Regions from separate parts of the Pseudoalteromonas sp. A3 genome, predicted to be linked through region 4. Evidence: predicted binding sites of a transcription regulator. Region 4 holds the regulator's gene; each other region holds the start of a gene.
What was found. Region 4 encodes sigma-54, which starts transcription at its own class of promoters, with help from an activator protein. Its sites were predicted from a motif close to GTTGGCACGNNNNTNGNNT; they were not measured.
Positions count from the first base shown of each region.

Region 1 (5,185 bases), on a different contig from region 4:
TTACCGGGATAGCAGCTTGATTATCAGTAACATCTAACCTTGCATCACTTTTCTCGAACGTATCAAAACCGTTATCGCTTGATTTAATACTCACGCCTTCAGCAATGGTTATAACATGCTGGCCTTGATCCCCATTGTAGGTGTACTCACCTGTTGTAGAGTCAAATTGATAGGGTTGGGTGCTGTCTTGGTAGCCTGAAAATATAAACTTACCGTCTTCTGAGCGGGTATTCATTAAATTAACGAGTGTTTTTTGTATTTCACTCAGCTCTGCCGCGATTGACTCTAAATCATCTTGAGTATAAACACCATTGCCCGCTTGAATAGCTAGCTCTTGAGCTTGTTGAATATTGGTATTTATACTTTGTAAGATGGTTTCTTCGGTTTCAAGGCGGCCAGTTAATTGGTCGATATTTTTAGTATATTGCTCATTTGTTTGTATTTTATTTGAATACAGCATCCCTTGTGAAATAGCAGCAGGCGCTTCTGAGGTCGTTAAGTATTTTTTACCTGTTGTTACTTGCTCTTGTGCATTAGCAACACTTTGTTGGTTATCGAGTATTTTATTAATGTTGTTTTGATACATTAAGTTATTTGATAAACGCATAATTACCTCGCCGCACTTAATAAGGTGTCAAAAACTTCTTGGGCAGCAGCCAATACTTGAGCTGATGCCGAATATGATTGTTGGAAACGCAGTAGGTTGGCAGCTTCTTCATCAAGGTTTACACCCGAGAGCGACTCATACCACGCTTCAGATTGCTCTGCTAACGCATTAAATGCGCTGGCACTGGTAATGGCTTGACCAGTTACTACGCCAATATCACTGACTAAACCAGAATAGGCTTGGTTAAACGTTTCGTGATTGTCGGCAGTGGCTGTTGTCACTACATTTTTACGTACTAACTCACCATTTTGTAAATCAGCGAGTTTTAAACCATTACGGTTATCGTCAAAGCCACCTTCGTTAAATTCAAGGGTAAAGGTGTCTCCAGTGGCTGGCGTGCCTTCAATGTCAAAGTCAAAGCCATAGTTGCTATAAGGTGCACCAGCCTGAGCCAGTACGCCCTCTGCTGGAGGCGTTACTATAAACGTCGTGGTGCCATTTGCATCTGTAATTTGATATTCGTTTGCAGTGCCTGTTTTAACTAACGTGATATCGCCATTGGCTAAACCAGGGGTAGTGTTAAAGCCACCCGAGGTAACACTTGTTACTTCTCCGGCTGAAATAGTCGCTGTACCTACATTATCTATGCTGTTAGCTGTACGAATAGGCGATGCCAGTGCTAAGTCTTCACCGCGGCTTGTCGCAAGGGAAATACTGGTTGCCGCCTCTGAGTTAAGTTTAATTTGAAACTGATCACCTGTATTACCAGTACCTGCTACATCAATTTGTAAACCAAACGACTCCCCACTCGTAATATCATCTGAGTCGATAACACCTGATGGCGGTATAGTCGCTAAAGAGGCGCTGCCTATCGGCTCCCCTTTATTATCTATAGGCTGAATGCTCACTTCATTTGCATTAGCGGTATAAGTAACAATAAAGTCGCTGGCAGGCAGTTCACTGCCTTTACCAGCCTCAAGCGTGGCAGTTAAACTGGCGCCGCCGGTATTAGCTTGGTATGTATAAGCACCCACGGTAGGTATATTAAATATATCACCGCCTAGCTCGCCGTTAGCATCCATACCCAATTTATTTTGCTCGTTGAACGCATCAGCAATTGCCAATCCCATTTGGCCAATTTGGTTTTGTGCGGGCACGAGTATGTCGTCTCTAAAAGCCAACAAGCCGCCAATTTTTCCTTTTAATTTAGTTGCATCTATTTCTAGCGGCACAGCTTTGCCGCCATTAACGTCAAGCGTCAATTCTTTAAAATTAGGATCGGGGTCACCCGACAGTGAAAACAAGTTAAATGTACCGTTTTCCATAACTAAAGATTCACCGCTGCCCATAAAAACGAGTTTTTCGCCATTTGGGCCATCAAGTGTTTCTATATCAACAAGCTCTGATAATTCACGAATCGCTAAGTCGCGCTGGTTATAAATAGAGCTTGCGCTTGATGCGTTATTTGTGCCATTTACGACTGCTATTTCTTGGTTTAACGTATTTATATTTTGGATAAGTGAGTTGGCTTCTTCAGAAAAAATCTCAAGCTGCTCATTTACTATACCTTGTTGCTCAAGCACGATACCCGAAAGCCTATCCATTTGATCAACTAAACTTTGCGCATCGGTCATTACTAATGAGCGAGCAACTGTTGAAGACGGCTGGTTTAGCGCCTCTTGCACGTTATTAAATAATGAATTTATACCCGTTGATAAGTTATTAGACTCTTCTGAAAAAATAGTATCAACACGGTTGGCTTCTGTTACAAATTGATCAAAAAACGATTTATTTGACGTGTCGCGGTTTAACTGTGACTGGGCAAACTCGTTCAATAACCTGTATGTTTCGCCGCGACCTACTTGGTTATCAACCATCGTGGTAAATTCAGTGCGCTCACGTACGTAGCCTTCTGTATTTACATTGGTGATGTTTTTACTGGTCGTTTGCAACAGCTCAGAGCTTGAACGCACCCCAGCACTGGCAATATTTAATAAACTAAACGACATATTACTTCACTCCTTGGGTAAACGCGCTTGTTGCAATATTTTTAAGCTCACTGCTATTTAGCACTTTTTTTATTTTACTCGCGTAATTAGGATCGGTTGCATAGCCTGCTTTTTGTAGCGAATCTAAAAATTCGTTTGGCTGTGCTGTTTTTTGTAATGCTTCTTCGTAGCGTGGGTTTTGCGTTAAAAAATCGACAAAGTCGTTCACGCTTTCTTTTATAGATTCGTAAGCTCTAAAACTTGCTTGCTTTTTAACAGGGGTACCTTGCTCAAATTCAAGCGTTACTTTACTTGCTTTATCGCCTTCCCAGCTTTTATCTGATTTAATATTGAACAGGTTATTTGAGCTATTCCCGTCGCTTTTATTAATAATATGCTTACCCCAACCAGTCTCAAGTGCCGCTTGGGCCACCATTACTGCAGGGTTTAAACCAATTTTTTCGGCCGCTGTTTTAGCATGCTCCCACACTGCACTAACAAACTCTTCAGCATTATTAAACGACGACTGCTGTGCAGGCTGTGTTGTGGTTTTAGTTTGTGTTGCCGCACTGCTGACTGCTGAGTCATCTTTTTTTGCTTGATTTACACTGTGCACCTTTTCGTGCGGCAGTTCAGAGCCTGCGCGTTTATCGCTCATAAAGTCGTTAGTAGTTCTTAATACTGAGCCAGGCATAAAGTTCTCAGCCTCTGGTGAGAGCTGCTGAACAATTAAATCAGCCAAACCCAAAGACCCATTTGATGAAAGCTCAGAAGAGAGCTGCTGATCGTGCATTTCTTCAAAAAACTTTACACCGCTTGAGTTAAACGGGCTGTCTTCATCTTCAAATGCTTCGTTGGCTTTACGCATCCCTTTTAGAAGCATTTGTGTAAAAATAGCTTCAAATTGTGCCGCTGCTTTTTTTAGCGCCGCTTTAGAGGCATCTGTAGATGCATCACCGCTGTTTAAAGCGTCTTGACGTAAAGTATTAAGATTACTTAAATCAAAAAAGTTTTGCTTATCGAGGTGATTTGTTTCCATCAGCTTTTTGACACAAAAATGAATAATGCTTTAAGAAATGCAAAAATTGAGCCAAAGAAAGGTAAACAGTAAAAAGCTTAAGTACCTTTTGAGTACTTAAGCTTTATTTGGAAGGGTAAACATTCTAAAAAATAATCAAATAACAACAAGCTGTCCGTTAATTGCACCCGCTTCTTTAAGCGCTTCTAAAATAGCCATTAGGTCTCCAGGTGCTGCGCCTACTTCATTTATAGCACGCACTAAGTCATCTAAGCTAACGCCGGGGTTAAAAACAAACGCACGAGAATCATCTTGATTAACGTCAATAATACTTTGCTGTGTAACAACAGTTTCGCCTTCTGCTAACGGATTAGGCTGCGTTACATTTTGCTGTTCAGCAATTGTGACTGTTAGACCGCCATGGGTTATTGCCGCAGGCTGTAGCTTCACATTTTTGCCAATGACAATGGTTCCCGTACGTGAATTAACAATAATTTTGGCTGAAGTGTCAGCAGGCTTAAACTCTAGGTTTTCAAGCGTTGATAAATAAGACACTCGTTGCGATGCATCACGTGGCGCAATAACGCGTACTGAGGCAGCGTCAATAGCTTGTGCACTATTAGGGCCTACCAAATTGTTAATTGTTGCTTCTAAACGTTTTGCCGTTGTAAAGTCAGGGCGGTTTAAGTTAAAAGTAATGTAGTCGCCTTGCATAAAAGGGCTTTTAACTTCGCGCTCAACAGTGGCTCCGTTAGGTACGCGGCCAACCGTCGGGGTGTTAATGACCACTTTACTGCCATCAAGCCCTTGTGCTCCTAAGCCACCCACAATTAGGCTACCTTGGGCTATGGCGTATACGTTTCCATCCACCCCTTTTAAGAAAGTTTGGAGCAAGGTGCCGCCACGTAAACTGCCTGCACTGCCAATAGAAGATACCGTAATATCAATTGTTTGACCCGGTTTTCTAAACGGCGGAAGCTCAGCATGGACTGCCACTGCTGCTACGTTTTTAATTTTAGGGCTTTGTGTTGAAGGCAGCGTAATACCAAAACTGTTTAGCATGCCTCTAAAACTTTGTTGCGTGTAAGAGTTTTGCTCCCCTGTACCAGGTAGCCCCACCACTAAACCATAGCCAACCAATTGGTTAGCACGTACACCTTCAACCATAGAGACATCTTTTATACGCTCGGCGCTGGCAGAAAATTGCCAGCCTAGCAGTATGATCAAAATAAACGCTTTAATGCTATTCATACTACTATCCTCTAAAACGGAAATAACGAGCTACTAAAGAAACGTGTTAACCACCCTGGGCTTTGCGCTTCTTGTGTTTGTCCTTTACCTGAATATTGAATTCGGGCATTGGCAATTCTATTCGACTCAACCGTGTTATCGGCGCTTACATCTTGCGGACGTACAAGGCCTTCGAGCCTAATAAACTCTTCGCCGGTGTTAAGTGTTAGCCATTTTTCACCACGAATAACTAAGTTACCATTGGGTAAAACACGCATAACATTCACCGAGATATCGCCCACTAAGCTGTTTGACTGATTTGATTTAGAGTCACCGGTAAAT
Region 1 covers NZ_JAPCKL010000004.1:324,692-329,876, forward strand. The annotation lists gene flgL (flagellar hook-associated protein FlgL) at 1-607, opposite strand, end outside; gene flgK (flagellar hook-associated protein FlgK) at 610-2,616, opposite strand; gene flgJ (flagellar assembly peptidoglycan hydrolase FlgJ) at 2,618-3,634, opposite strand; gene OIZ54_RS10335 (flagellar basal body P-ring protein FlgI) at 3,770-4,864, opposite strand; gene flgH (flagellar basal body L-ring protein FlgH) at 4,876-5,185, opposite strand, start outside.
Region 1: flgJ (flagellar assembly peptidoglycan hydrolase FlgJ) is a predicted target of sigma-54. The motif match lies at 3,672-3,690, and genes of this name have one in related genera.

Region 2 (5,185 bases), on a different contig from region 4:
TAAGCTACATGCAATTTCGTACCATCATAAAAATCCTTGGCCAACTTGTTGCGCTGTTTAGTATTACCATGGTGCCGCCTGCGGTGGTGTCTTTATTTTATAAAGATGGTGGTGGTGTTCCTTTTGTATTAGCGTTTATATTTAGTGTGGTTATTGGTTTAACAGCTTATTACCCAAACAGGCATGAAAACGGCGACTTAAAAGCACGCGAAGGCTTTTTAATTGTTGTACTATTTTGGCTGGTACTAGGGGCGTTTGCATCGTTACCGCTGATTTTTTTACAAGAACCTAATTTGTCTATGGCCGATGCGGTGTTTGAGGCCTTTTCTGGCCTTACAACCACTGGGGCCACGGTACTTACCGGAATTGAATACCTGCCTAAGTCTGTTTTGTTTTATCGCCAGCAATTACAGTGGTTTGGCGGTATGGGTATCATTGTACTTGCTGTTGCTATACTGCCCATGCTTGGGGTCGGTGGCATGCAGTTATACCGAGCTGAGATCCCAGGCCCAGTAAAAGATTCAAAAATGACCCCCCGTATTGCCGACACCGCAAAGCACCTTTGGTACATTTATGTGTCGTTAACGGTAACCTGTATGTTGGCGTATTGGGCGGCAGGTATGGAGTGGTTTGATGCTATATGCCATGCGTTTTCTACAGTGGCGATTGGCGGTTTTTCTACTTACGATGCCTCAATAGGGCACTTTGATAGCCCTGTCATTAACTTTATATGTGTTTTCTTTTTAATTATTGCTGCGGTTAACTTTTCACTGCATTACGCGGCGGTAGCGAGTCGTAATATTCAGGTATATATCCGCGACCCTGAATTTAAAGTTTTTTTACTGATACAGTTAGCGCTGGTGGTTATTTGTTTTACGGTGCTCTCATCTAACGAAATATTTGCCGATGGCGATGAAACCCTCGATCAGGCTTTATTTCAGGCGGTGTCTATGAGTACCACAGCCGGTTTTGCCACCGATAATTTTTCTACTTGGCCGCTGTTTTTGCCTATATTGCTTATTTTTTCGAGCTTTATAGGTGGCTGTGCAGGTTCAACCGGTGGCGGTATGAAAGTTGTACGCGTGTTTTTACTTTACCTACAAGGCATACGTGAGCTTAACCGCTTAGTGCACCCACGTGCTATATACTCTATTAAGCTTGGTCGTAAAGCCTTGCCCGATAAAGTAGTTGAAGCGGTTTGGGGGTTTTTCTCAGCGTACGCATTGGTGTTTATTATTATAATGCTGGCACTAATGGGAACCGGCATGGACAACATTACCGCGTTCTCTGCTACGGCGGCGTGTTTAAATAATTTAGGCCCAGGCTTAGGTGATGTTGCCTCGCATTATGGGGCGGTGAGCGATGGTGCCAAATGGCTATTAACCATTGCCATGGTATTTGGTCGCTTAGAAATATTCACCTTACTCGTGCTATTTACGCCGACCTTTTGGCGTGGGTAATAATATACAAATGATGCTTAGGAACAGGCATGCCACATTCTAATTTAGATAAATTACACCAGTTAACAACAGGACGATTGGTCGACTTGGAAATTGTTACGCCTACCAGTAGTAAACGCGTAAAAACAGAGTTTATTGGCTTGCTAGAAAATAAATTTATTATTTTAAATTACCCAAGTTCAAAGCGTTTACCTGCTGCAAGTGATTACCTACGTGATGGTGTAATGGTGGTGGTAAGAGCGGTTATAGAAGGCAGTGGCGGACAAGTAATAGCATTTAGGCAGCAGCTTATGTCGGTTGCCTCACACCCTGCTAGGCTCATTTTTATTAATTACCCTACGCAAGTGCAGTTATTTGCACTGCGCGCGCAAACACGCATACCTACTTTATTACCTGCAAAATTAACTCTAAGTGACGATAGAGTACTTGAAGGGGTGATTAAAGACATCTCGCTTACCGGGGTGATGTTTGATGTACGCGGCGATCAAAACGATGAAAATATTAAAGATATGCAATGCACGGTGACGGTTGATACCAACAATAAAGCATTTACTGGCGAAGTATGCAGTGTAAAAGAACACGCCGCAGGAGTTAATTGTGGTATTAAACTTCTAGCCAGTGAAGATGAAATGAAGGCATTTATGAAAGAGCACTTTATCGATCCCGCGATGCTTGAGCTGCCATTAGAATAAGCACTTTCGCTTAATAGCAACAAATGGCCATTTTTTACTTGAGTGGCAGTCATATTTTTTAAAAATTCAAAAAATAATTTTTATTTTCTATAAAAATCAGCTGTATAGATTAGTTTTACGAGTGAATTATTTTAATGTGTTAGCTCCCCTCACGGTTAAAATTTAGTCTCTTTTTTCGATAAATCTTCATCCTTACAATTTACGCCGAAAATTGTAGCTTTTTCCTCTTATGTAACTAGTTGTTTTTATTGCATTTAAAAACTTAGCTTTACCCTTTGTTGCTAGTTTGCAACATAAAACCCCCGCAAATTTATCAAAAATAGCCAAGAACTCATTTAACTGATTGAAAATAATGAACTTTTAAAACTTGGCATTCAAGTTGTAATAGTCTGGCTGTACTGAACAATAACGTGATTTAAAGTAAAACACTTAATCGCACACATATACTTGAAGGAATTATATTATGAAAAGCATTAATAAAACTTTAGCACTTATCGCCCTTGCTTCATCATCAGCGGCATTTGCAGCAACCGATTTTGATACGTTAGATGTAGATGGCAGCGGCACGATTAGCAAATCAGAGGCATCAATTGATACAAAACTGATGAGCATGTTCTCAGAATTAGATACTGACCAAGATGGTGAGCTATCAAAAGAAGAATTTTCAGAAGCTTAAAGTGTGGTAACAATCCTGAGTTGCCAATGACAACCTAAGTAGGCAAGGGAGCTTACGAAAAAGGATTACAAGGATTGCGTACACCACGTAGTGAACTTAACTAATTTGTTTATATTGAAGGATTAAATTATGAAGCATTTAAATAAAGCACTCGCATTTATGGCTATTGCCTCTTCTTCTGCTGCCTTTGCAGGGACTGATTTTGACACGCTAGATGTAGATGGCAATGGCGCCATTAGCCAAGCTGAAGCATCGGTTGATGCGGATTTAATGGCTGAGTTTGTTGAGCTTGATACCGATGGAAATGGTGAGCTTTCAAAGCAAGAGTTCTCTAAATACTAGGGTGTGATGATCTTTGCCAATTGAGCGCAGGGCTGCGCATGTTCACTTAGCAAAGAGTCATTTGCTCTAATCCAATGTGCATTAAAACTTAATAATGCACATTGGCAAAAGCACTTTTTAGTTAATTTTTAAACCCATGGATCTTAGAAAAGGATTTCCTCTTAATTAGGACACAACTATGAAAACATTAAATACAGCACTTGCCGTTATCGTATTAGCTTCTTCATCAGCGGCGTATGCTGCAGTCGACTTTGCCTCGTTTGATGCCGATGGTGATGGTGCAATTTCAAAGCAAGAAGCGCAGGTAAATTCACAGCTAGTGAAAATTTTTGACCAGCTAGATACTGATGGTAATGGTGAAATTTCTGAGCAAGAGTTTTCAAAAGTACAGTAATTAGTAAGCTGCTAAGCAGGGTTGCCTAGCATTAAAAAAACATACTCCACTAAAGCCGCCTTAGTCAGCGGCTTTTTTGTGTTTAACTATAAAAATATAGCGCTAACTTGGAATAGCTTTTCTACTACGTTGATATGCTTTTTATCGATTAAAAACATAATAACGTGATCACCAGACATAATAACCGTGTCGTCGTGGGCAATCAGTACGTCGTCATTACGTACAATAGCACCAATCGTTGTACCTGCAGGTAGCTTGATATCGGCAATCGCACGGCCAACTACTTTTGATGTGTTTTCATCGCCATGGGCAACGGCTTCAATGGCCTCTGCCGCGCCTTTACGTAACGAGTACACATTAACAATATCGCCACGGCGTACGTGTGTAAGTAGCGCCGAAATAGTTGCTTGTTGTGGTGATATAGCAATATCTATTTCACCCCCTTGCACTAAATCTACATACGCACCACGCTGAATAAGCACCATGGTTTTTTGTGCGCCCATGCGTTTTGCAAGCATGGCCGACATTATATTTGCTTCATCGTCGTTGGTTACGGCAATAAACACATCAACTTGCTCTATGTGCTCTTCAGATAGTAGTTCTTGGTCTGAGGCGTCTCCACAAAACACGACGGTGTTATCTAGCATTTCAGAGAGTTGCTCAGCACGCTCTTTACTGCGCTCTAGTAACTTAACGCTGTGGTTTTTTTCCAGTGAGCGAGCAAGGCCTGCACCAATGTTACCGCCACCGGCTATCATAATTTTTTTGTAAGAACGCTCAAGTTTTTGTAGCTCGTTCATAACTGCGCGAATATGCTTAGTGGCAGCAATGAAAAATACTTCATCGTCCGCTTCTATTACCGTGGTGCCCAGTGGCTTTATAGCTTTACCTTGGCGATAAATTGCTGCTACACGGGTTTCTACATTCGGAATATGCTCTTTTAAAGCAGAAAGCGCATAACCCACTAATAAGCCACCGTAGTAAGCTTTTACAGCCACAAGAGAGAGCATGCCATCGGCAAATTGCAGCACTTGCAACGCGCCTGGGTAATCTATTAAACGGCGAATATATTTGGTAACAAGTGCTTCGGGGGCAATATAGTGATCAACCGGGAGGTCATCGTTATGAAATAGCTTTTCGCGGTATTTTAAATATTGCTCTGATCGGATACGGGCTATTTTAGTTGGCGTATTAAAAATACTATACGCGACTTGGCACGCCACCATATTGACTTCATCTGAGCTGGTTACCGCAATAATCATGTCGGCGTCTTCAGCACCTGCACGTCTGAGCACATCTGGGTGAGCACTGTGCCCCGTGACCCCTTGTAAGTCGTACTTATCTTGTAGCTCTCGTAAGCGGTTGCCGTCTATATCAACAACGGTTATTTCGTTTTGTTCGCCAACTAAGTTTTCAGCAAGCGTACCACCGACTTGTCCGGCACCGAGTATGATTATTTTCATTATTTACCCGAATTACTGTTTAATTAAAAAAATAGCCATTTACTGTTTAATAAATGGCTATTGAGTGTACGGCTATTAGGCTTTTTTAACTAGCTTAGCGTAATAAAATCCGTCGCTTTCACCTGGTAGTAATTGTAAACCAGGGTTGGTAACTGTGT
Region 2 covers NZ_JAPCKL010000017.1:10,451-15,635, reverse strand. The annotation lists gene OIZ54_RS19350 (TrkH family potassium uptake protein) at 9-1,460, shown strand; gene OIZ54_RS19345 (flagellar brake domain-containing protein) at 1,490-2,152, shown strand; gene OIZ54_RS19340 (EF-hand domain-containing protein) at 2,616-2,828, shown strand; gene OIZ54_RS19335 (calmodulin-like protein) at 2,958-3,170, shown strand; gene OIZ54_RS19330 (EF-hand domain-containing protein) at 3,349-3,564, shown strand; gene trkA (Trk system potassium transporter TrkA) at 3,651-5,027, opposite strand; gene rsmB (16S rRNA (cytosine(967)-C(5))-methyltransferase RsmB) at 5,103-5,185, opposite strand, start outside.
Region 2: OIZ54_RS19340 (EF-hand domain-containing protein) is a predicted target of sigma-54. The motif match lies at 2,519-2,537, and genes of this name have one in related genera.

Region 3 (5,185 bases), on a different contig from region 4:
GAATCATCTACCAAAAAAAATAATCCTATCACTTTGTTATTAAAAAACGACGTTCTTAGCGTCGTTTTTTTATTTAATAACAACCCTCTATAAAAAAATAACGTAACTAAAAACTACTGGCTTATAAATTGCTTTAACTTAAGCAAGTCAATTTTTTGGAGAACGTTATGGCTATCAGTTTTGATAAAGCATTAGGTGTGCACCCGCATGCAATGTTGATCCGCTCACAGCGGGCAGAAGTACTTGCCACAAATATAGCGAATGCTGATACGCCTGGCTATAAAGCAAAAGATATCGACTTTGCCTCAGCATTAAAAGCGGCAAGGTCAACTCAGCAAAGCGGCAATAGCATGGTTACTACCAATGAAAAACACATTGCTGGCGGTACTCGAAGTGTAGGTGGTTCTGAATTATTTCGCAATCCAAATCAAGGAGATACAGGCGATGGTAACTCAGTTGATATACAGGTGGAACGAAACTTGTATACACAGAATGCGATGGAGTATCAGGCAAGCCTGCAATTTTTAAGTAGTAAATTTAAGGGCCTGAATAAAGCGCTCGGTAGTCAAGGATAATAATTATGAGTTTATATAACGTTTTTGATATTTCAGGCAGTGGTATGAGTGCACAAAATGTTCGCTTAAATACCACCGCGAGTAATATTTCGAATGCTAATACAATTAGTTCATCCCAAGACAAAACTTACCGAGCACGCCAACCTGTATTTGCTGCCGAGCTGACGAAAGCGTCTGCCTCAGCCAGCAACCCTCAGGGCTCCGCTGTTGGTGTTAAAGTGCTGGGAATTGTTGAGAGTAACAAACCACTACAAATTGAATATAACCCTAATCACCCCAGTGCGGATGAAAATGGCTATATCTATAAACCCAACGTTAATGTTGTTGAGGAGATGGCAAATATGATCTCTGCTTCTCGCTCTTATCAAACAAACGTGCAAGTTGCCGATGCAGCTAAGCAAATGTTAAGCAAAACGCTGTTACTTGGGCAGCGATAACCGAGGGTAGGTTATGAGTAACGATATTAGTACTAGTTCATCTTTTTTGGACTCTATAACTTGGCAAGAGACCCAAGTAGCGACAACCACTGAAGAGAGCGATGCATTAACGCAGGAAGATTTTTTCTCGTTGCTAACTCAGCAGCTATCGTATCAAGATCCGAGTAATCCGGCTGATAACGATCAGATGATTGCGCAAATGACTAATTTTACCATGGCGCAAGGCATCACCGATTTAAACACAAATTTTGAGTCACTTGCCTCGTCAATGACCTCAAACTCTGCCTTACAAGCATCAACGCTGGTTGGTAAGCAAGCGCTTTTAGAATCTAATACGCTTGAGCTTGGCGAAAGCGGAGAGGCAAAAGGGTCTGCGGTTGCTGAAGAAGCCGTTGATAATTTAACAATTAAAGTCACAGATGCTTCTGGGCAACTGGTTAGAACTATCGATATGGGTTCGCAAGCAGCGGGTGCAGTGCGCTTTAGCTGGGATGGTAATAATGAATCCGGTGAGCGCCTACCAGAGGGCGAATACACTATTACTGCAGAGGGCAGTACCAACGGCGAGTTTTCAAGCTTACCGGTGGCAACATTCAAAAACATTGAAAGCGTTAATATCAATGGCTCTAGTGGCATTATTATTAACACTAAAGAGGGTGCGGTTAGGTTGACTGATGTCGCAGAGATCGCATAACCAATTAAAAAGTATTTCGCCTGCTAGCAGGCTATTAGATTAAAAGTTAGAGGTGAATTATGAGCTTTAATATCGCACTTACAGGCCTAGCTGCCGCTCAAAAAGACTTAGACGTAACAGCAAATAATATTGCTAACGTAAATACCACCGGTTTTAAAGAATCGCGGGCTGAATTTGCTGATGTATACGCTGCATCTGTGTTTAGTGCAGGTAAAACCAAAAATGGTGATGGTGTGCAAACAACCATGGTTGCACAGCAATTTCATCAAGGCTCACTGCAATTTACTAACAACTCGTTAGATTTAGCGATTACCGGCGAAGGGTATTTTGCAATGACTGATGATATTTCGTCGCAAGATTTAACCTATACTCGTGCAGGTGCATTTAAGCTTAACCAAGATAACTTTATGGTTGACGCCAAAGGTAATTACTTACAAGCTTTTCCGGTTGATGCATCAAGTGGGGACACCACATCGGTAAGTCTAAGTACAACTAACCCAATTCAAATTCCTGATTCATCTGGTTCGCCTCGCGCAACCGAAAACGTATTTTTATCGTTCAACTTAGATGCAACAGCTGATGCAACAGGCCTCGACTTTGATCCGACATCGAATGGTACCTATAATTCGTCGACGTCTACTACTGTTTACGACTCATTAGGTGAACCACATATTCTGCAATACTTTTTTGTAAAAGAAGAAGATGCAGCTGCAGGTGGTACAGACAATAGCTGGGAAGTATACGCTACGCTTGATGGTAAAGTGGTAGACGGTACATCTGGTGCAGAGCAAACAACTACACCATATACACCTATTACCACACTTGGTTTTGATTCTAGCGGTTTACCCGCCACAACAGATGGTGTAGCAAATACTAACGCCACCACGTTTGATGAAATTAATTTACCGGCAGGTGCAGGTACTGGTTTATCGTCAATGCTTGATAACGGCGCAACATTCCCAAGTACAGGTATTGAGCTAAACTGGCGTGATGAAAACAACACAGCTGGCCGTATTCCAACTCAGTACTCAAGTGGCTTTGAAGTAAAAGCACTTGACCAAGATGGTTCTACAGTGGGTCGTTTAGCGGGTATTGATATTGGCACAGACGGTAAAATTGTTGCCTCATACAGCAATGGCGATTCAACCTACTTAGGCCAAGTTGCTATGGTTCGCTTTCCAAACTCTCAAGGCCTTTCGCAAGTAGGCGATACCAGCTGGAAGCAAAGCATTGACTCTGGTGAGCCAGTGGCCGGTGAAGCAGGCTCGGGCACTTTTGGTAGTATTAATTCATCCGCGCTTGAGCAATCAAATACTAACTTAACAAACGAATTAGTTGATTTGATTACCGCTCAACGTAACTACCAAGCGAACTCAAGAGCGCTTGAAGTTAACTCAACAATTCAGCAAAGTATTTTGCAGATTCGATAAGTTAACCTTATTTTTGGTTAAGATTTTAAGGCTGCATTTTTGCAGCCTTTTTTGTAGCTATGTAGCTGAAACTAGCGTAGCTGAACCATTCAATACCTTCCTTATATTGCGTCAAATTTAATCTGGCATCTATTTTGCATTTATCAACTCAGAGATTTTTTATGTGAGTCGATGTTATGGACAAAATGGTCTACATTGCAGCCTCTGGCGCTAAGCAAAGCCTACAAGGGCTTGCACTTAAAGCCAATAATTTGGCAAACGCAAACACCACAGGTTTTAAAGCTGACTTTGCGCAAGCGCGCTCTATGCAAGCATTTGGCGAGGGCTTACCAACGCGCGTGTTTTCAATGCAAGAGCGACCAGGTTCTAACATGACCTCTGGCGGCATAATCGAAACAGGTCGTGATTTAGATATTGCCATGAGCGATAACGCCTGGCTTGCCGTTCAAGATGACTCAGGAAACGAAGCCTATACAAAAGTAGGCACGCTAAACATTACTGCACAAGGTATGTTAGTAACGAGCCATGGTCGTCAAGTTATTGGCGAAGGTGGCCCCGTAATTTTACCGGTTCCTATAGAAAAAATAAGTTTTAGTGAAGATGGCGCCATACAGGTTCGCCCGCAAGGCGCACCAGCCAATTTTTTAGAAGAAGTAGACACGCTGCGCGTTGTTGAAGGAAACAGCAGAGAGCTTGAAAAAGGCAACGATGGTTTATTTAGACCTGTACCAGGGCAAACCGTCGATACCTCTGCAAATGTAAAAGTGTTAAGTGGTGCACTGGAAATGTCTAACGTTAATCCAGTTCACGAAATGGTCGATATGATCAACCACCAACGTCAATTTGAGTTACAAGTAAAACTAATGAAAACAGCTGAAGAGATTGACGAACGTCAAGATCAGTTGATGCGCATAGTTTAACTTTAAAATGAGGGCATACTTATGAATCCTGCATTGTGGATAAGTAAAACAGGGCTAGACGCTCAACAAACTGATATTTCAGTTATTTCAAATAACTTGGCGAATGCCAGTACCGTAGGTTACAAAAAAAGCCGCGCTATTTTTGAAGATTTACTGTATCAAAACATCAACCAGCCTGGCGGGCGCTCATCACAAGATACCGAGCTGCCATCTGGCCTAATGCTAGGTGCGGGTGCAAAAGTGGTTGCTAACCAAAAAGAGTTTACGCAGGGCAATATGCTCACCACTGAAAACTCACTTGATTGGATGATCTCAGGCGAAGGCTTTTTTGAAGTGTTGCAGCCTGATGGCAATATTGCGTATTCGCGTAATGGACAATTTACTACCGATGAAGACGGCCGCATTGTTACCTCCGGTGCAGGTTTTGTTGTTCAGCCCGAAATGAATGTACCCGATGATGCGCAATCAATTACAGTCTCTCAAGATGGTGAAGTATCTGTACGCGTTGCAGGGCAAGCCGATAACGTGGTGATTGGCCAGCTAACAATAAGTGACTTTATTAATCCATCGGGTCTTGAGCCAATTGGTCAAAACCTTTACACCGAAACCGCTGTTAGTGGTGCGCCTGTTCAAGGTAATCCAGGTGTAGAAGGCTTAGGTACTATTATTCAAGGCTCGCTTGAGACATCAAACGTTAATGTAACAGAAGAATTGGTAAACCTTATCGAAACTCAACGTGTTTACGAAATGAACTCAAAAGTAATCTCGGCCGTTGACGAAATGATGAGCTACATCAATCAACAGTTATAACCGTGCACAAGGGGATAGTTATGCGTAATGTTATTTTATTTGCAGCAGGCACCTTATTTTTAAGTGGCTGTGTTTCTACGCAAAATAGTGAAGTGGTTCAAGATGACCCCTACTACGCACCCATGTACCCAGAGCCTGTAGCAGAGCCTGTTGTTGCAACGGGTTCGTTGTTTAACACCAATACATTTAATGATTTGTATTCAGACAAAAAAGCACTTAGAACCGGCGATATAATTACCGTTAAGCTTGAAGAATCAACACAAGCTACAAAAGCCGCTAAAACCGAAACCGATAAAGAAACCGAAGCCAGCCTAGACCC
Region 3 covers NZ_JAPCKL010000004.1:329,952-335,136, reverse strand. The annotation lists gene OIZ54_RS10375 (CheR family methyltransferase) at 1-23, shown strand, start outside; gene flgB (flagellar basal body rod protein FlgB) at 168-575, shown strand; gene flgC (flagellar basal body rod protein FlgC) at 581-1,012, shown strand; gene OIZ54_RS10360 (flagellar hook assembly protein FlgD) at 1,026-1,706, shown strand; gene flgE (flagellar hook protein FlgE) at 1,766-3,136, shown strand; gene OIZ54_RS10350 (flagellar basal body rod protein FlgF) at 3,313-4,056, shown strand; gene flgG (flagellar basal-body rod protein FlgG) at 4,078-4,866, shown strand; gene flgH (flagellar basal body L-ring protein FlgH) at 4,887-5,185, shown strand, end outside.
Region 3: OIZ54_RS10350 (flagellar basal body rod protein FlgF) is a predicted target of sigma-54. The motif match lies at 3,258-3,276, and genes of this name have one in related genera.

Region 4 (5,185 bases):
TTAAAAACCGAAGTAATAAAACTAATTAACCATACGCGAACAATATATTATGACCAATAAACTCACTAAAATACTTATTATCCCATCGCTAATGCTTGCATTTAGCGCCTCTGCTGCTGAGCCTGCTGCTCAACCGCCAGCAAATCAAATTTCTATTAGTGCAGACCGTCAAGAAGGCCAACTTAAAGAAAACGTAGGTATTTTTGAAAAGAACGTCGAAATTGTGCATGGTAATCGCAAAATTACAGCCGACCGACTCGAAGTACATAAACGTGAAGACTTAGGGGATAACAAACAACTCCTTATTGCCACTGGCAGCCCAGCCTACTTCGAAGAAAAACAAGACGACGGTACCGTAATGAGTGCCAGCGCAAACGAAGTACGTTACGACGTAGCAAAGCGCTTTTTAACGCTTGTTGGCGATGCTGAAGTCGCACAAGCCGGTCAAAAAATTAATGCTAAAAGTATTACCTACGACATGCAGCAGCAGCTTATTAGCGCAGAAAAAGACGAAAACTCTACGGATCGTGTCCACACAATTTTAGTGCCTGTTGAAGCAAAAATTAAAGAAAAAACAGGTAACGAAGGTCAACCATGAGCACCTTAAAAGCAGAACTATTAGCAAAAAGCTATAAAGGCCGCCAAGTTGTAAAAAATGTAGGCCTTGAGGTAGAAGCCGGCAGCATTGTTGGCTTATTGGGCCCTAATGGCGCAGGTAAAACCACCACCTTTTACATGATTGTAGGGTTAGTACCTAGCGACAAAGGTAAAATTTCTATTGATGATAACGACATTACGTTATTACCTATGCACAGCCGCGCCCGTTTAGGCATTGGCTATTTGCCGCAAGAGTCATCAATATTTAGAAAGCTGACAGTTTATCAAAACCTAATGGCTATTTTAGAAACGCGTAAAGAGCTCAATAAAGCCGCACGAGAAGAAACGCTTAACAACTTACTTGATGAATTTAGTATTCAGCATATTCGCGATAGCCAAGGTATGGCGCTTTCTGGTGGTGAACGCCGCCGTGTAGAAATTGCCAGAGCACTGGCAGCAAACCCTAAATTTATTTTATTGGATGAGCCTTTTGCTGGTGTTGATCCGATTTCAGTGTTAGATATAAAGAAAATAATAGAACATCTTAAAAACCGTGGCATTGGCGTATTAATTACCGATCACAATGTAAGAGAAACCCTTGATGTTTGTGAAAAAGCCTACATTGTTTCTCATGGGGAGCTAATTGCATCTGGCACCCCAGAACACGTATTAAATGACAAAACTGTACGCGATGTTTATTTAGGCGAGCAATTTAGGCTGTAACATTTAAGCCACACCTACAAGCATCTGCTAATATTAATTATAACAACATAAAAGGATTGTTAGAGATACATGAGGCAATCATTACAGCTGCGCATGGGCCAGCAACTTACAATGACTCCACAATTGCAACAAGCGATTCGCTTGCTGCAGCTCAGTACATTGGATCTCCAGCAAGAAATACAAGAAGCACTTGATAGCAACCCGCTATTAGAAGTAGAAGAGCAAGATTACACGGAAGAGTCGGCTGGAAAAAATGAACAAAAAGCAGATACGGATGATGTAACCGTAAGCGCATCGGCTGACGATACAACTAGCGAGTACGAGCAAGACAGTGGCGAAGCTTTAAATAAAGACACCGTTAGCGATGATATGGCAATGGATGTAACTTGGGATGAGTACATGAGCGCAGCCCCTGCGGCATCCTCAGGCCCAATGCCAGAAGATGAGTCTATTTATCAAGGTGCCTCTACTGAAACGCTACATGAGTATTTAATGTGGCAGCTTCAGCTTACTCCTTTTAGCCCCACTGATGAAGCCATTGCTATTGCCATTGTAGAAGCTGTAGATGACTCGGGTATTTTAACGCTAAGTTGCGAAGAAATTTTAGAAAGCTTTAACCAAGAAAACGATGACGAAGTTGAAGTTGAACTTGACGAAATAGAAGCCGTTTTAAAGCGTATTCAGTTATTTGACCCTGTAGGTATAGCCGCGCGCAGTTTACAAGAGTGCTTGTGTATTCAGCTAAACCAGTTTGATAAAGACACCCCTTTTATAGAACAAACTAAAATGATCTTAACCGATCACATTGATCTATTAGCGGCACGCGACTATCGTACATTAATGAAAAAGACTAAGCTTAAAGAAGACGAGCTTAAAGAGGTCATGACCCTAATACATACCCTCAACCCAAAACCTGCAGATACAATAGTAAGGGAAGAGTCGGAGTATGTAATACCAGATGTGTCGGTTAAAAAAATAAAAGGCCGCTGGGTGGTAGAGCTAAACCCAGATAGCATGCCAAAAATACGCGTAAATAGTCAGTACGCGGCTATGTCACGTACCGTAAAATCAAGTGGTGATAGCCAATTTATTCGCTCTCACTTACAAGAAGCTAAATGGTTTATAAAAAGCCTTGAAAGCAGAAACGACACGCTGCTCAAAGTAACAAACTGTATTGTAAAACAGCAACAGGCATTTTTTGAACATGGCCCAGAAGCCATGAAGCCAATGGTTTTAAACGATGTTGCTGAAATGGTAGAAATGCATGAATCGACAATTTCGCGTGTTACTACGCAAAAATATATGCATACGCCACGTGGTATTTTTGAGCTTAAGTATTTTTTCTCAAGCCACGTAAGCACTGAAAATGGCGGCGAGTGTTCATCAACCGCAATACGTGCCCTAATTAAAAAGCTAATTGCCGCGGAAAACTCAGCTAAACCATTGAGTGATAGTAAAATTGCGGATATATTGGCAGAGCAAGGAATTAAAGTAGCTAGACGCACAATAGCAAAATACCGTGAATCGCTAGCTATTCCACCGTCAAATCAGAGAAAGAGTTTGATATAAGACGTAAAAAACAAAGAGGAAATGCTTATGCAACTAAACCTAACTGGTCGTCACGTAGAAGTAACTGATTCACTTAGAGACTATGTAAATAATAAATTTGCAAAGCTAGAAAGGCACTCAGATCATATTAGCAATGTGCATGTCATTCTCGATGTAGAAAAACTCAACCAAAAAGCAGAAGCGACTATTCATGTAAGTGGCGCAGATTTATTTGCCTCAACAGAGCACCAAGATATGTATGCCGCTATAGACTCGTTGATTGACAAGCTCGATCGTCAAGTCATAAAACATAAAGAGAAGCTTGCTAGACACTAATATTATGAAATTAAGTACATTAGTATGCCAGGACTGCAGCAAAGCTGCGGTCCTTTTTAGTAGTAAAAAAAGAATTTTAGAGTTTATCAGTGAGCTAGCTCATGAAAAGCTCCCCTACTTACCACAACAAGATATTCTTAATGCGCTGGCAAGCAGAGAAAAGCTAGGCAGTACTGGTATTGGCCGGGGTATCGCCATTCCTCATGGCAGAATGGGTGGCGTAGAAGAGCCGCTGGCTTTAGTACTTGTTAGCGACACGCCTGTTAACTTTGATGCTATTGATAACTGCCCTGTTGATATTTTTGTTGCACTCATCGTACCAGATGGCGATAACCAACAGCACCTAAAGACTCTGGCAACCATAGCTGATAAACTGAGCAACAAAGAATTTTGTAAACAGCTGCGTAGTGCTAAAACCGATGCAGAGCTGTATCAAGTAATTGTTGATCAATCGTAGTAAATACTAAGGGCTATAAATGGAGTTAATTATCATAAGCGGCCGTTCTGGTTCAGGTAAGTCGGTTGCTTTACGCGTGGTTGAAGATTTAGGCTATTATTGCGTAGATAATATTCCGGTCAACCTACTGCCCTCTTTGGTGCGAAGTGTTTCAGATAACTATGACAAAATAGCCGTTAGTATAGATGTTCGTAATATCCCCAAAGAACAAGACGAATTTAACGATATTCTCGAGTACCTTCCTGACTTTGCTAAACCCACACTGTTTTATTTAGATAGTGATGATCAAACACTGATCAAACGTTTTTCAGAAACACGCAGATTACACCCTTTATCCATCGATTCGCTGCCGCTTGATTTAGCAATAAAAAAAGAAAAAGAACTGCTTGATGTACTTGTAACGCGCGCTGACTTTATGCTTGATACCACCGATTTAAGTGTGCACCAATTAGCAGAGTCAATTCGCGAAAAAATACTGGGTAAAAAAGATAAGCAACTTATTGTAACGTTTGAATCGTTTGGCTTTAAACACGGCATACCTAAAGAAGCTGATTATGTTTTTGATGCTCGCTTTTTGCCAAACCCCCACTGGGAGCCTGAACTTAAACCGCTTACGGGCCTTGATCAACCAGTAAAAGATTTTTTGGCAAATCACAGCATAGTGCAAAAATTCACTTGGCAAATTCAAACCTTTGTACAAACTTGGCTGCCACACTTAGAGCGCAATAACCGTAGTTACCTCACTATTGCAATTGGCTGTACTGGTGGTCAACATCGCTCTGTTTATTTAGCGCAAGCCATTGGTGAGAGCTTTGCTATGACGCATCCGAATGTCAAAATTCGTCATCGTGAGCAAGAAAAGTAACCTTAAAATAATAACCTGTTCAGTTTAGGTATAGTAATTTATGCGCTGTGAAGACACATTTCTAATAAAAAATAAATTAGGCTTACACGCCAGAGCGGCAACGGTCCTTGCGCAATTAGCTGTGCAGTTTGATGCTAAAATCACCTTACACCAAGATGATAAAGAAGCTGCAGGCGACAGCGTATTAGCTTTAATGCTACTTGAAAGCAGTAAAGGTAAAGAAGTTAAAGTAGTCTGTGAAGGCCCTGATTCAGAGCAAGCTTTGCATGCGGTTGGGCAATTAATTGCACAACGATTTAACGAACAAGAATAATTTAAAGCACCATAGCCTTATAAGTTAAAGACTTATCAGGCTGAACTATAAAGATTTAGTAAGTTAGGGTATTCCGACTCGCCTAATTTAGTGCTTTAATTTAGGGTAATAAAGCCATGCCCCAGCTAAATTTGGTTACTTAATTTTAAACACTAATTTAGTCCTAGCATTGGGTTTAGCACAAAAAATAAAGAAAATAACAGTGGGCAAAACCACTTACTAAACACCTTTCCATTACACAAAAATATTTAGGATGCCAATGCCAGAAGCGTTTGAACAAGACTATCCACTACAGCAACTAAAACAAGTGACTAAATCACTTAATAGTGGGCAATTTGTTCAAGTA
Region 4 covers NZ_JAPCKL010000006.1:202,466-207,650, forward strand. The annotation lists gene lptC (LPS export ABC transporter periplasmic protein LptC) at 1-60, shown strand, start outside; gene lptA (lipopolysaccharide transport periplasmic protein LptA) at 50-598, shown strand; gene lptB (LPS export ABC transporter ATP-binding protein) at 595-1,320, shown strand; gene OIZ54_RS12920 (RNA polymerase factor sigma-54) at 1,390-2,889, shown strand; gene hpf (ribosome hibernation promoting factor) at 2,917-3,204, shown strand; gene OIZ54_RS12930 (PTS sugar transporter subunit IIA) at 3,209-3,661, shown strand; gene rapZ (RNase adapter RapZ) at 3,681-4,526, shown strand; gene OIZ54_RS12940 (HPr family phosphocarrier protein) at 4,567-4,839, shown strand; gene mgtE (magnesium transporter) at 5,099-5,185, shown strand, end outside.